2 regions of the Acidovorax sp. WCS2018Noco2-16 genome follow, and region 1 is predicted to be linked to the other one. Evidence: riboswitches for the same ligand, from Rfam matches in the RefSeq annotation. Region 1 holds a riboswitch; the other holds the start of a gene.
The links. Region 1 has a riboswitch for S-adenosylhomocysteine ahead of ahcY (adenosylhomocysteinase). Riboswitches for the same ligand answer to the same signal wherever they lie in the genome.
Positions count from the first base shown of each region.

Region 1 (7,273 bases):
GGAAGTACGCATCGGCGTTGAAGAAGTACTGCGTGATGGCCGAATCGGCACCCGCGCGCACCTTGGCGGCATAGGCCTGCAGGTCGGCTTCGGGCGAGCGGGCCTGCGGATGCACTTCGGGGTAGGCCGCGACTTCGATATGAAAGTCGTTGCCCGTCTCTGCGCGGATGAAGGCCACCAAGTCGCTGGCGTAATGGAATTCACCACCCGCGCCGTAGCCGCTGGGCAAATCGCCACGCAACGCCACCAGGCGGGTGACGCCCATGGCTTTGAGCTGCGCAAGCTGGGTGCGCACCGTCTCTTGCGTGGCGCCGATGCACGAGAAATGCGAAGCCGCGCTCACGCCTTCGGCCAGTATCTCTCGCACAGTGCTGAACGTGCCTTCCTGCGTGGAGCCGCCGGCGCCGTAGGTCACCGAACAGAATTCGGGCCGGCGGGCGTAGAGCTGCTGGCGCACGGTGCGCAGCTTCTCGGCACCCTCGGGCGTCTTGGGCGGAAAGAATTCGAAGCTGACCGGGAACGCTCCCGATCTGGCCGCCGATGCGGCGGGCGCATCGGTCATGCTGGTGGTGGTAGTGGTAGTGATGTTCAAGCCGCACTCCTTGCGTGAATGAAGAACTCGCGGTTGCCGTCGCCGCCATCGACCGCGCTGTCGTACCAGCCCAGCACCTGAAGGCCCTCGGCCGCGCAGCAGTCGCGGATGCGCTGCTCGACCAGCGGGTACATCGCCACGTCGCGCACGATGCCGCCCTTGCCGACCTGGCCGGGCTGCAGCTCGAACTGCGGCTTGACCAGCATGAGCAGGTCGCCACCGGCCTTCAGCAGAGGCGCCACGGCAGGCAGGATCAGCGTGAGCGAGATAAACGACACGTCGCCCGTCACCAGGTCGAACACCGGGGTGACGTCGACCTGTTCCAGCCCCGCACGCCGGCGGCGCACGGTGGGCAAGGCGCCCTGGGCACGGGCACGCGCCCTGGCTGAACGCTCGGCCTTGAAGGCCTCCACGTCGTGTTCCTTGGCGTCGTCGCTGTCGTCGTACGCTTCGTCGACCAGGCCGCCGTTGCGCATCCAGCTGTAGGGCGCCTCGGGCTGGGTGTCGTTGTCGTCCGGGTCTTGCTCGACCTGCTCGGACAACGCGTCTTCGCAGGCCTCCCGCAGCGATGCGGCCGTTACGGAACGGGCGTTCAGGCCTTCGACTGCCACCACGCGCGGGTCTTGCCGCAGGCTGTCGTGCAGCTGGCTGTGGCCCACGTCCACGCCGATCACCTGCACAGCGCCCTGCTGCAACAGGCAGTCGGTGAAACCGCCGGTGCTCTGGCCCACGTCCAGACAGCGCCAGCCGGCCACCTGCAGGCCGGTGGTCTGCAGCGCGCCTTCGAGCTTCAGGCCGCCGCGCGACAGGTACCGCGCTTCGGATTGGTCCAGCAGCTGCACTTCGGCGATTTCTGGAATGTCGTCGCCGTTCTTGGCCACCTTGTGCCAGGGCAGGCTGGCCGCCAGCCGCCACTGCACACCGGCGGCGATCAGGCGCTGCGCCTGCGACCGGGTCGTCGCGTGGCCCTTGTCCACCAGATACACGTCTGCGCGCATGCACCCATCCTTTTTTTAGAGTCAAATAGGCCTCTAGCGCTTATCCATCAAGCGCTATTAGCTATTATTTTTATAGCAAATCAATTATCAACCAAGCCACAGGCCGGCAGGCCACCAAGGGCTTGCCGGCCTGTCGCCACCGATCCGCCCTGCGATCAGTAGCGGTACGTGTCGGGCTTGTAAGGGCCGCTCTTGCTCACGCCGATGTACGCGGCCTGCGTGTCCGTCAGCTCGGTCAGCACGGCGCCGACCTTCTTCAGGTGCAGGCGCGCGACCTTCTCGTCCAGCAGCTTGGGCAGCACGTAGACCTTGCCGACTTCATAGTCGCCCGGCTTGGTGAACAGCTCGATCTGCGCGATGGTCTGGTTGGCGAACGACGACGACATCACGAAGCTGGGGTGGCCCGTGCCGCAGCCCAGGTTCACCAGGCGGCCCTTGGCCAGCAGAATGATCTTCTTGCCGTCCGGGAAGGTGATGTGGTCCACCTGGGGCTTGATCTCTTCCCATTCGTACTTCTCGATCGACGCGACGTCGATCTCGTTGTCGAAGTGGCCGATGTTGCAGACGATGGCCTGGTCCTTCATCTTCGCCATCGTGTCATGGGTGATGATGTCCTTGTTGCCCGTCGTGGTCACGAAGATGTCGGCCTTGTCGGCGGCGTAGTCCATCGTCACCACGCGGTAGCCTTCCATCGCGGCCTGCAAGGCGTTGATGGGGTCGATCTCGGTGACCCACACCTGGGCGCTCAATGCGCGCAGCGCCTGGGCGGAGCCCTTGCCCACGTCGCCATAGCCGGCCACCACGGCGACCTTGCCGGCGATCATCACGTCTGTCGCGCGCTTGATGCCATCCACCAGCGATTCGCGGCAGCCGTACAGGTTGTCGAACTTGGACTTGGTGACCGAATCGTTCACGTTGATCGCGCGGAACAGCAGCGTGCCCTTGGCGGACATCTCGTTCAGGCGGTGCACGCCGGTGGTGGTTTCTTCCGTCACGCCGATGATCTCGGCCGACTTGCGCGTGTACCAGGTCGCATCTTCCGACAGCTTCTTGCGGATAGAGGCGAACAGAATGCGCTCTTCTTCGCTAGCGCCATTGCCGGCTACCAGGGACGCGTCTTTCTCGGCGCGCTGGCCCAGGTGCATCAGCAGCGTGGCATCGCCGCCGTCGTCCAGAATCATGTTGGGGCCTTCGCCCGCACTGCCCTTAGGCGCAAAGTCGAAGATGCGGTGGGTGTAGTCCCAGTAGTCTTCCAGCGACTCGCCCTTGATGGCGAAGACCGGCGTTCCCGCGGCGGCGATGGCGGCTGCAGCATGGTCTTGCGTGGAAAAGATGTTGCACGATGCCCAGCGCACGTCAGCGCCCAGGGCCTGCAGGGTTTCGATCAGCACAGCGGTCTGGATCGTCATGTGCAGCGAGCCGGTGATGCGAGCGCCCTTCAGCGGCTGGCCGGCGGCGAACTCTTCGCGGATGGCCATCAGGCCGGGCATCTCGGTTTCGGCAATGCGGATTTCCTTGCGGCCCCAGGCGGCAAGGGAAATGTCGGTGATGGCCTGGTCGGCTTGTGGCTTGAGAACTGCGCTCATGGTTTTCTCCAATCAAGGATGGGTATGAAAACCACGCGAGCCGGGGCAAGAGATGAAGGCAGTCACTCACCGCACCGGAACAGCGTGGGTGAGCGTCGTTGCGAAGATACCGGCTTCCGAGCCTCACGCCCCGCTGTTGGGTGACGCTGCAACGCTCCTCGGAAAGGCGCGTATTGTACAAAACCCGCTGGTGCCTGCCCGGGTCAATCGCTGGCGCGGGTGTGATGGGGGCCGGCAGCTCTCAGCCGCACGGCACCCCCCAGGGCCAGCATGAGCAAGGCCATGCAGAACAGCACCACCGCGGGCCACTGGCCCTTTTCCCAGAACCCACCCGCCACCACGCCCAGAACGCTGGAGGCCATGTAATAGGCCAACAGGTATATCGACGATGCATGGCCCTTGGAATGCAGTGCCGCCGCGCCCACCCAGCCGCTGACCACCGCATGCCCGCCGAAGAAGCCGAGGGTGATCAGGCAGATGCCGGCGATCATCGCAGCCAGGTGCGCAGGCAAGGTCAGCAGCACGCCGGCGGCCATGAGCAACACACAGCCGATCAGCACCACCGGGCGGCCCAGCCGGTCGGCCAGCGCGCCCGCCCAGGGCGACGCGCACATGCCCAGCAGATAGGCGCAGAAGATCAGCCCGATCTCGGCCTGCCCCAGCCCGAACACTGGCGACGACAGGCGAAAGCTCACCAGGTTGAAAACCGACACCAGTGGACCCACCAGCAGGCATCCCACCGCAATCAGCAGGGGCAGTACCGGATTGCGCAAATGGTCACGCCAGATGCGGGCCTGCTGGCGCACGCCCCCGCTTGCCGCACGAACGAAACGCCGAGAAGGCGGCAGCAACAACACGAAGCCGATGGCGACCAGCAGGTCGATCACGCTGACGATGACCATTGCCTGGCGCCAGCCGAAGGCATCGGTCAAAAGCCCTACGCCCACCCGGCCGACCATGCCGCCAAACGCGGTGCCGCCGATGTACAGCCCCATGGCGAAGCCCAGGCCGCGCGTGTCGATTTCTTCGGCCAGGTACGCCATGGCCACGGCGGGCACCCCGCCCAGCAGCACGCCTTCAAGCGTACGTGCGGCGAGCATGGTGGCCCAGTTGGGCGACAGCCCCGCCAGCAGGTTGCACAGCGCGGCCAGCGCCATCGAGCCGAACATCAGCCAGCGGCGGCCCACCGCCTGCGACACCACACCCGCCACCAGAATGGACACCGCCAGCGCAGCGGTGCTGGCCGAGAGCGCTACGGAGCTGGCCGCCGCACCGATCTGGAAATGCCGCGCAAATTCCGGCAGCAGCGGCTGCACGCAATACAGCAGCGAAAACGTGGCGAAGCCTGCGAAGAACAACGCGATGGTGATGCGCCGGTACGCGGGCGTGCCCACCTCCGCACCGGCTGGCAAGGTCGTTTGGGGCAAAGTCGGGCGTTGGGAAGAAGTCGTCATGCAAATCGCCGCAGCGGATGTGGGTCGCGATTCTGCTCGGGACTGCCGGGCTCTGTCCAACAAGAGGCTCGGAACCTGCCCAAGGGTTGCGCCGCTAGAATCCCAGCGATCCATTCCGGCCTGCGGCAGTGTGACTTCACCCCACGCGCACGGCCCTTGCGGGGCGCCTAGCGCTGCTGCACGCCTTTACACGCCTATCCGAGCTGCCCCTTGTCTTACGCCCCAGAAACGCGGCGCCGCCGCACTTTTGCCATCATTTCCCACCCTGACGCGGGCAAGACCACGTTGACGGAAAAGCTGCTGCTTTTCTCGGGCGCCATCCAGATTGCCGGCGCGGTAAAGGGCCGCAAGGCCAGCCGCCACGCCACCAGCGACTGGATGGAAATCGAAAAGCAGCGGGGCATTTCCGTCGCGTCCTCGGTGATGCAGATGGCCTACCGCGACCACGTGGTCAACCTGCTCGACACGCCCGGCCACAAGGACTTTTCGGAAGACACCTACCGAGTGCTGACTGCCGTCGATTCGGCCCTGATGGTGATCGACGCTGCCAACGGTGTGGAAGCGCAGACGCGCCGCCTGATTGAAGTCTGCCGCCAGCGAGACACACCCATCATCACCTTCGTCAACAAGATGGACCGCGAAGTGCGCGACCCGCTGGACATCATGGACGAGGTCGAGCGTGAACTCGGCATGCCCTGCTGCCCCATGACCTGGCCCGTGGGCCAGGGCAAGCATTTCGGCGGGATCATCAACCTGCGCACCAAGGCCATGACGGTCTTCGAGAGTGGGAGCGAGCGTCGTCCGCAAGACTTTGAAGCTATCCCGCTGTCGAATGAAGACGCCTTGCGCGGGCGCTTCGGCGCTGAGTTCGACACCGCGCTGGAAAGCATGGAGCTGGCTGTAGGCGCATCGCCCGCCTGGGATCAGCAAGCCTTTCTGGCAGGCAAGCTCACGCCCGTATTCTTTGGCTCCGGCGTGAACAACTTCGGGGTGATGGAGGTGCTGGACGCGCTGGTCGACATGGCCCCCTCGCCCGGCCCGCGCGTGAGCACGCTGCAAGTCAACAAGCAGCCGGTGGTCAAGACGATTCAGCCTGAGGACGAAGGCTTTTCGGGGGTGGTGTTCAAGGTGCAAGCCAACATGGACGCCAACCACCGCGACCGCATCGCGTTCGTGCGTGTGGCCTCGGGCCGGTATACCCCGGGCATGAAGCTCAAGGTACAGCGCACCGCCAAGGAGCTGCGCCCGACTTCTGTCGTCACCTTCATGTCCCAGCGCCGCGAAGCGGTGGAAGAGGCGTATGCAGGTGACATCATCGGCTTTACCACGCACGGCGGAGTGCAGCTAGGCGACACCATCACCGACGGCGCCAACCTGCAGTTCACCGGCCTGCCCTTCTTTGCGCCAGAAATGTTCATGACCGTGGTGCTGAAGAACCCGCTGCGCACCAAGCAACTGCAGCAGGGCCTGGCGCAATTGGGGGAAGAAGGCGCCATCCAGGTCTTTAAGCCTGATGCGGGCGGCAACATGCTGTTGGGCGCCGTGGGGCAGCTGCAGTTCGAAGTCGTGCAACACCGGCTGAAGACCGAGTACGACGCTGACATCCGGCTGGAAAACTGCCAGTACACGGGCGCGCGCTGGATAACGGCCGACAGCCCTGCCGAACTGCGCGCATTCACCGACGCTTATCCGTTGTGCCTGGCGCACGACGCCGCCGATACGCTGGCGTATCTGTGCACCAGTCCGTATGACGTGCGACTGGCGCAGGAGCGGTTTCCGAAGATTCGGTTTCACCCATTGCGCGAGCATGCGGGATTGGCTTTGCAGGCTGCGGAGTAAAGTATGAAGAGTATTTTCTTGGATGATCCGAAATCAAATTTCAAACCATTTGTAATAATCCTATTTTTACTTTTATTTGTTTATGGATTCTGGCTCTCGGTGTTTTGGCCTGGAGTTTTAGGAGAAGACAGTTACTCTATTCTATTAGAAGTTGAAAACCCTGGAATTCATAATTCAGGAAAACCGGCATTCTGGCTCTATTTTGTAAGAATATTTTATGAAAATAGCCGTCTGGCAGAGTTGCCCATTGCAGCTTTGCTGACTGTTGCCGCTGTGGTTTTTGCACGAATTATAGGATGGTGCTGGTCTGAGCGTCTCTTTAAGACCGCGCTCTTTTGTTTTATTTTTATTTGTCTTGCACCCCATCTTATTTTTTTCATGGGGAACTTATATCCCGATGGCGTTTATTCAGCATGTGTTGCAGGTTTATTATTTGAGATTTGGCTGGTGGCAACCAAACGCCGAGCCTCGGCATCAAACCTTGCAATGCTCGCGATAACAATTCCTTTTGCGGCATTTGCGCGACCTAACGGAATTGTATTTCTTGCTCCGGTTGCCATACTCCTGTTTTTTACCGTCAAATCTAGTCGCATTTGGATTGCAGCAATACTTATCGGGTGGTGCTCTATTATGGCCTTTGCCACCGCCAATCAGGGATCAAGAGGACACGGCGCACTATATCCGCTAGTCATCTTTGAAACCGTCAACTTTCTCCAGCCAAGGCCCATGAATTTATGGACCGCGTCGCCACGAGTATCAGCACTCACTATTGAAACACTTAAAAAACATAAGCCAATCGATAAC
Region 1 covers NZ_JAVTJJ010000009.1:10,033-17,305, forward strand. The annotation lists gene metF (methylenetetrahydrofolate reductase [NAD(P)H]) at 1-562, opposite strand, end outside; gene RQI28_RS15800 (TlyA family RNA methyltransferase) at 589-1,590, opposite strand; gene ahcY (adenosylhomocysteinase) at 1,746-3,176, opposite strand; S-adenosyl-L-homocysteine riboswitch at 3,260-3,342, opposite strand; gene RQI28_RS15810 (MFS transporter) at 3,380-4,630, opposite strand; gene RQI28_RS15815 (peptide chain release factor 3) at 4,841-6,469, shown strand; gene RQI28_RS15820 (hypothetical protein) at 6,473-7,273, shown strand, end outside.

Region 2 (7,273 bases), on a different contig from region 1:
ACGCGCGTCCCAAGACAACAGGACCGCTGCCACGGCGACGAAAAACAAGACGGCCAGAACGCTTTTCATGGGTTGGATGATCTTGAGACTGGGCGCGGACTCAAGGCCATGGATGGCGACCCACGCTGGTCGCGTCCCATGGCTGTCGGCGCCGCAAACGCATCACAAATTCGGCGCCAGCAGCCGCGCCAGCACGGCCTCGTCCATGCCCCGCCGCGCGGCCATGTCGTGCAGCTGGTCTTCGCCGATCTTGCCGACGTTGAAGTACACGCTGTCGGGGTGGCCCAGGTAGAAGCCGCTCACGCTGGCGGCCGGCATCATGGCCAGGCTTTCCGTCAGGGTCATGCCGACCTCGCCGCACTGCAGCACGTTGAACAGCTCGCTCTTGGCGCTGTGGTCGGGGCAGGCCGGGTAGCCGGGCGCGGGACGGATGCCCGCGTACTTTTCGGCAATCATGTCGTCGTTGCTCAATGCTTCGCCGGCAGCGTAGCCCCACAGGTCGGTGCGCACGCGGTGGTGCAAGGCTTCGGCAAAGGCTTCGGCCAAGCGGTCGGCCAGGCTCTTGAATAGGATGGCGGAGTAGTCGTCCAGCGCGTCGATGAACGCCTTTTCCTTCTTCTCGATCCCTAAGCCCGCCGTCACGGCGAACATGCCGGCATAGTCGGCGATGCCGCTGGCCTTGGGCGCGACGAAGTCGGCCAGGCAGCGGCTGGGCCGGGTCACGCCGTCGATGGTGTGCTTTTCGGCTTGCTGGCGCATGCCGTACCAGGTCATTGCGACCTCGGTGCGCGTCTCGTCGGTGTAGAACTCGATGTCGTCGTCGTTCACGCTGTTGGCGGGGTACAGGCCCATCACGCCGCTGGCGGTGAGCCAGCGGCCTTCGATGATCTTTTTCAGCATGGCCTGCGCGTCGGCGAACACGCGCATGGCCTCTACGCCCACGACCTCGTCGGTCAGGATGGCGGGGTACGGCCCGGCCAGGTCCCAGGTCTGGAAGAACGGGCCCCAGTCGATGTAGCGGGCCAGCTCGGCCAGGTCGAAGTTCTTGAACACGCGCCGGCCCAGCGCGCGCGGCACGGTGGGCTTGAACGCAGCCCAGTCCACCGGGGTCTTGTTGGCGCGGATCTTGGCCAGCGACCACAGCGGGGTCTGCTTCTTGTTGGCGTGCTGCGTGCGCACCTTGTCGTAGTCGGCGTTGAGTTCGTCGACATAGTTCTGCACGCCGTCGCCCAGCAGGCTCTGCGCCACGCTCACGCTGCGCGATGCGTCGGGCACGTAGACCACAGGGCCTTCGTAGTGGGGCGCGATCTTCACCGCCGTGTGAACGCGGCTGGTAGTGGCGCCGCCGATGAGCAGCGGGATCTTCTTGATGCGGAAGTGGTCGTCCTTTTGCATCTCACCGGCCACGTACTGCATTTCTTCCAGGCTCGGCGTGATCAGGCCCGACAGGCCCACGATGTCCGCCCCTTCGACCTTGGCGCGCGCCAAAATTTCGTGGCAGGGCACCATCACGCCCATGTTCACCACCTCGAAGTTGTTGCATTGCAAGACGACGGTGACGATGTTCTTGCCGATGTCGTGCACATCGCCTTTGACGGTGGCGATGATGATCTTGCCCTTGCTGCGCACGTCGCGCCCGGCCAGCTCGTCCTGGCGCTTTTCTTCCTCGATGTAGGGGATCAGGTGGGCCACGGCGGACTTCATCACGCGCGCGCTCTTCACCACCTGGGGCAAGAACATCTTGCCGGCGCCGAACAGGTCGCCCACGATGTTCATGCCGTCCATCAGTGGGCCTTCGATCACGTGCAGCGGGCGCCCGCCCTTGGCCAGCACGATCTGGTAAGCCTCTTCGGTGTCTTCGACGATGAAGTCGGTGATGCCATGCACCAGCGCATGCGACAGGCGCTCACCCACGGTCTTGGGGGCCTCGGGCGTGCCGCGCCATTCCAGGCGCTTGCTCTCGTCCTTGGCACCGCTCTTGGCGGTCTCGGCCACCTCGACCAGGCGCTCGCCCGCATCGGGGCGGCGGTTGAGCACCACGTCCTCCACGCGCTCGCGCAGCGTGGGCTCCAGGTCGTCGTACACGCCGACCATACCGGCGTTGACGATGCCCATGTCCATGCCCGCCTTGATGGCGTGGTACAGGAACACGGTGTGAATGGCCTCGCGCACCGGGTCGTTGCCGCGAAAGCTGAAGCTCACGTTGGAGACGCCGCCCGAGACCTTGGCGCCGGGCAGGCTCTGCTTGATCCAGCGCACGGCCTCGATGAAGTCGACCGCGTAGTTGTTGTGCTCCTCGATGCCGGTGGCCACCGCGAAGATGTTGGGGTCGAAGATGATGTCCTCGGGCGGAAAGCCCACCTCGTCGACCAGCACACGGTAGGCGCGCTCGCAGATCTCGATCTTGCGCTCGTAGGTGTCGGCCTGGCCCTTCTCGTCGAAGGCCATGACCACGGCAGCGGCGCCATAGCGGCGCACCAGGCGTGCCTCGTGCTTGAACTTGTCGATGCCCTCCTTCATGGAGATGGAGTTGACGATGCCCTTGCCCTGCACGCAGCGCAGGCCGGCCTCGATCACCTCCCACTTGGAGCTGTCGACCATGATGGGTACGCGCGCGATGTCGGGCTCGGAGGCAATGAGCTGCAGAAAGCGCACCATGGCCGCCTTGCTGTCGAGCATGGCCTCGTCCATGTTGATGTCGATGACCTGGGCGCCGTTCTCCACCTGCTGGCGGGCGACGGCCAGGGCTTCTTCGTACTGCCCGTTCAGGATCATGCGGGCGAAGGCCTTGGAGCCGGTGACGTTGGTGCGCTCGCCGATGTTGACGAACAGCGTGCCCTCGCCAATGGAGACGGGCTCCAGGCCGGACAGCTTCATGGGAGGGACGGAAACAGCGGACATCAGGCTCACCTGTGCAATCGGTTCGGGGATGAAACAGGTGAGCGTCGTTGGGTGCAAGGCCACTGCCAGCCCGAGCCTGACGCCGCCATGTCCTTGATCGGGAATTGGGCGGGCGCTGCAACGCTCCTCGGGGGCGGCGAATTTTAAGCGCCGCCGCACCCCGCGCGGTTTTTCAGCGCACCGGCAGGAACTGCAGAAAGGTGCCGCCCATCAGCCCCTGCACGTAGCTGATGGCCGCGCGCCGGTACTTCTCGGCCACCACGCCGGCCAGCAGGTCCAGCCGGGCGATGACCTTGCCGAACTCGCGCTCGAAGCTCAGGTTGCGTGCATCGGCGGTGATTTCGTCGGCCAGCAGCAAAGGCCTGCCCGCCGCGTCGCGCCGCTGCGCGATCAGCCACACGGCGCTTTCCACGTTGCGCGCGGCGTTGTAGAGGTGCTGCGCGTCCAGGCTGTCGATCAGGAAGAACTCGGTCTTGCCGCCATGCGCGGTGACGATCATGTCGGCCGTGGCGTAGATGACCGCTGCCACGCGGTCGCCGGTGAATTCAGGGCTGAGCGCCAGGGCCAGCGCGGCAATGTCCTGGCGGCCCTGCAGCGGCGGCCAGGCCTCGCGCTGCTCGATGGCGGTGCGCACGCGCTGGCCCGCCAGGATGCGGCCCGGCAACTGGCCGGGAGCCTGGCCCTTGCGCCATTCGGCCGGGTTGCGGCGGTAGAGCTTGTCCATCAGCAGATAGAGGCTGTCCAGGTTGGCGCGCATGCCCAGCGTGGCCATGCGGTTCACGTCGGACTGCGCCAGCTCGGTGGGCGCCACGGCAGCGGCCTGCACTTCGCCGCGCGCGGTGGGCGCGGGCGTGCCGCAGCCGGCCAGCGCGGTTGCGGCGAGCGCGCAGCCCTGCCCCAGCAGGCATCGGCGGGAAGGAAAAGGCATCAGCATGTGCGCCGCATTATCGACACGCCCGGCCCGCGCACTGCCTTCTGCATAGCCGGCTAAGAATCGTTGAAAAACTTATCAGCGCGCAGGAACTGCACCACCGCCAGCAGGCGGGCGAGCCCCTGGTGCCGCTGGACGGCAGCAAGGCCGCGAAGCATCGCAAGATGGCCCTGCCCGGCGCCGAGTCGGTACCTGGACGCCGCGCGCCGCTACCTGGCGTGGGAAACCGGGCTGATCCGGACTCCTTGCCATGCGCACCTCTTTTGCTTCCCGTCGCTCTTGCGCTGCCCACCGCGGCGGCCTTCCTTCTTTTGCTGGCGGGAATCGCGCATACCGACGCCACGCTCGACAAGATTGCCAACGGAGTCACCGGCCGGGCTGCTTTTCCATCAAGGTCTTGCATGCCGTGACGGCCATTGGACCGTTTCTGTTGCTACATTTTCTGACGCTTCCGCTTGCTATGGCGTCACGCTTGCCCACTATGCTTGCCTGCTTCTGCGGGGCAGGCTGTCCCCGGGGTCCCTGGCATTTCTGACAAAGGAAGAGCAAAGGCATGCGTCGTTTCGAGCTGATCGAGGGCAATTCCAGCAAGTTCTGGGAAATTGAGCAGGCAGGCAGTGAACTGAACATCCGATGGGGCCGTATCGGCACCGCGGGCCAGAGTCAGACCAAATCCTTCGACGATGGCCCCAAGGCCGCCACCGCGCTGAACAAGCTGGTGAGCGAGAAGACCAGCAAGGGCTACAAGGAGGCTGGCGTGGCGGCCGAGGCCAGCATCGGCAAGACCGAGGCCCCGCCCCAGGTGAAGTCACCCGCGCCTGCGGCGCAGGCCGACAAGCGGGCCCAGACCAGTGTGCCAACGGCGAGCCGCGCGGCTTCTACCCCTGCGGCGGCGGAGCCGGTCCCGCCCGCCGAAAGCCTCGATGCGCAGTGCGAGCGTGCCTACGAAGCCGCGCGCCTGCAGATCGCCGACGGCACGCTCAAGGTGGGCGAGAAGCTCTCGGCTGCCGGGCTCAAGCGGCAGTACGGAGTGAGCGAGCAGGGCGCGGCCATGGCCTTCGACCGGCTCAAGTCCAGCGGCGTGATCTATGGCTGGGGCGCCACGGCCGAGGTGCGTGAGGACTCGGCCGAGTACGCCCGCAAGATGGGTGACTGGGCCGCGGCGATGGCGGCCCATGCGGCCGCGGCGGGCTCCGGCGCCTCGGGGCCGGCCTGCGACGATCCGGTGCCCGAAGGCATGCCGCCCTGGCTGGCGCAGGGCGAGCCGCTGCGGATCACGCCTGAGATGCAGGTCGCGGCCTTTGCCTCGCGCCGTTTCCCCAAGGCCGTGAGGTCCACCAGCCCGGCGGCGGCCTGGCTGCTGGTCAAGCAGAAGACGCAGGCCACCCTGGACATCAGCGCCAGCGACGCCGCCTTGCGTGCTGCCGCGCAGCGCGTGCTGGACCGTCTGCAACTCATCGAGCCGCCCGAAGATGCCGAGGCCGACGCGCTGCTGCTGAGCTTGGCGCTGCACACCACCGGTTACTACGGCGACAGCGAGCCCGGTGAGGCGGTGGTCGACTATCTGGTCGCGCGCTACGGCCTGCCGCGGGCGGTGGACATCTGGCTTGCCGCGCAGCGCGTGCAGGTCAAGACCGATTACGACCACAAGACCAAGACGCGCAGCAGCAGCCTCGCGTCTACCGTGACCCATGCGGTGAGCAATGGCTGGCGCGGCCCGCTGGGCCAGGCCGAATCGGCCCTGCGCAGTCACCTGGCCGCGGCCGGCGAGGCCGACTGGACCACCTGCGCCGACCGCATCGAAGCCGCCTTGCCGCAACTGCTGCCCGCTCGCCAGCCCGTGCTGGCGCTGCTGCTGCCGGACCGGCCCGAGCTGTCGAACGCCCTGGCGCTTCGCCTGGGTGCCGAGAAGGACACGCCGGAGACGCTGCACTGGCTGCTGCTGACCGCCACCGACCCGGCGGCCATAGCGCAGGCGGCGAAGGTGCGCACCAGCTATTCCACCAGCTTCTGGGGCCACACGCAGATGGTGGCCACCGCCGTGCTGGAGCGTGGCGTGGAGGCCATCGCCGTGCTGGAAAAGGGCGCCGCCACCGACGAAGCCGGGGACGCGCTCGCCGCCATCGGCATGCCCGAGGCGGTCACGGCGCTGGCCAAGGTGGCCAGCAGTTCCAAGAGCGCGCTCGCGCGCCTGTCGCTGGCGGTGGACCGCTGGCCCCAGGCGGCTTTGGTCGCGCTGTCGCGTCTGGTCGCCGCCGGCGGCAAGGACGCCGGGCTGCTCACGCCCAGTCTCACTCGCCTGCTGCGCGCGCACGCCGGCCTGGTGGACGGCCTGCGGCCTTGGCTGGACGCGGGCGCGCGGGCCGCCATCGAGCGGCAGCTGGCGCTGCTGGAAGGCCCGGCGGACGTGGCGGATGCCGCAGAGCTGCCCGGCGTGCTGGCGGCACCGCCCTGGCTGGCCAAGGTGCAGAAGAAGGCCGCGGGTGTCTTCACGCTGGAGCCGCTGGCGCTGGAGCCGGTCGAACAATGGGCGCCCGGTGCGCGCGACGCCGTGCGGCAATCTGTCACCTCGTGGCAGGCCCAGCGCTACGCCACCGCGCGCGCCGACGTGCAGGTGCTGCTCAAGGAACTGGGCTTCGAGGCCAAGGCCAAGAAGATGGCGGAGGAAGAGCAGCTCAAGCTGCTGCAGGCGGCCTACGAAACACAGGACGATGTCGATGACGCGCTGATCCAGGGCATCGTGCAGCGCAGCGAGAGCCGCGAGAAGGAACTGCTCGCCACCACCCAGGACCCGATCCTCGACGCGGCGCGTGAAGGCATCCGCAGCGGCAACGCCGCCCAGCTCATCGCTGCCTGGCGCGCCATGCTGGCGGGGCGCAAACAGCAGCGCTATTACTTCTTCTGGTTCGCGGGCGACTTCGTCACGCAGCTGCCGGAGCCCTTGGGCGTGCCCTTCTGGAACGCGGTGGCCGGCGAGGCCGAGACGCAGGGCGTTGAATTCGTCATGGCCCATTTCGGCCTGCCGGCGCTGGCGGGCCTGCAGGCAGTGGTGCGCACCAAGCCGGGCGAGAACCTGGCCGTGGCGCTGAACTACGGTGCCGTACCGTTGGCCGCGCCAGCGGCGCGCGCCTTCGCCAAGCTCAAGTCCACCCGGGAGGCCGGCCGCGCCTGGCTGCTCAAATACCCCGAACACGCGGCCTGCGGCCTGATCGCGCCGGCGCTGGGCAAGGTCGGCGAGGCGCGCGACTGCGCGGGCTCGGCCCTGCGCCTGCTGCAGGCCCAGGGCCATGCCGACTTGCTGCTGGACGTGGCGGCACGCTACGGAGATGCTGCAGTGGTGGATGCGCTGCGCGCCGTGCTGGCTGAAAGCCCGCTGGACCGCTTCCCGACCAAGCGGGTCAAGCTGCCTCCGTGGTGGCAGCCCAGCGGCTGGCGCCGGCC
Region 2 covers NZ_JAVTJJ010000003.1:308,428-315,700, forward strand. The annotation lists gene RQI28_RS10900 (hypothetical protein) at 1-69, opposite strand, end outside; gene metH (methionine synthase) at 163-2,901, opposite strand; S-adenosyl-L-homocysteine riboswitch at 2,934-3,036, opposite strand; gene RQI28_RS10910 (hypothetical protein) at 3,074-3,829, opposite strand; gene RQI28_RS10915 (WGR and DUF4132 domain-containing protein) at 4,386-7,273, shown strand, end outside.
Region 2: it holds a riboswitch for S-adenosylhomocysteine, as region 1 does, so the genes downstream of both, metH (methionine synthase) here and ahcY (adenosylhomocysteinase) in region 1, are expected to answer to the same signal.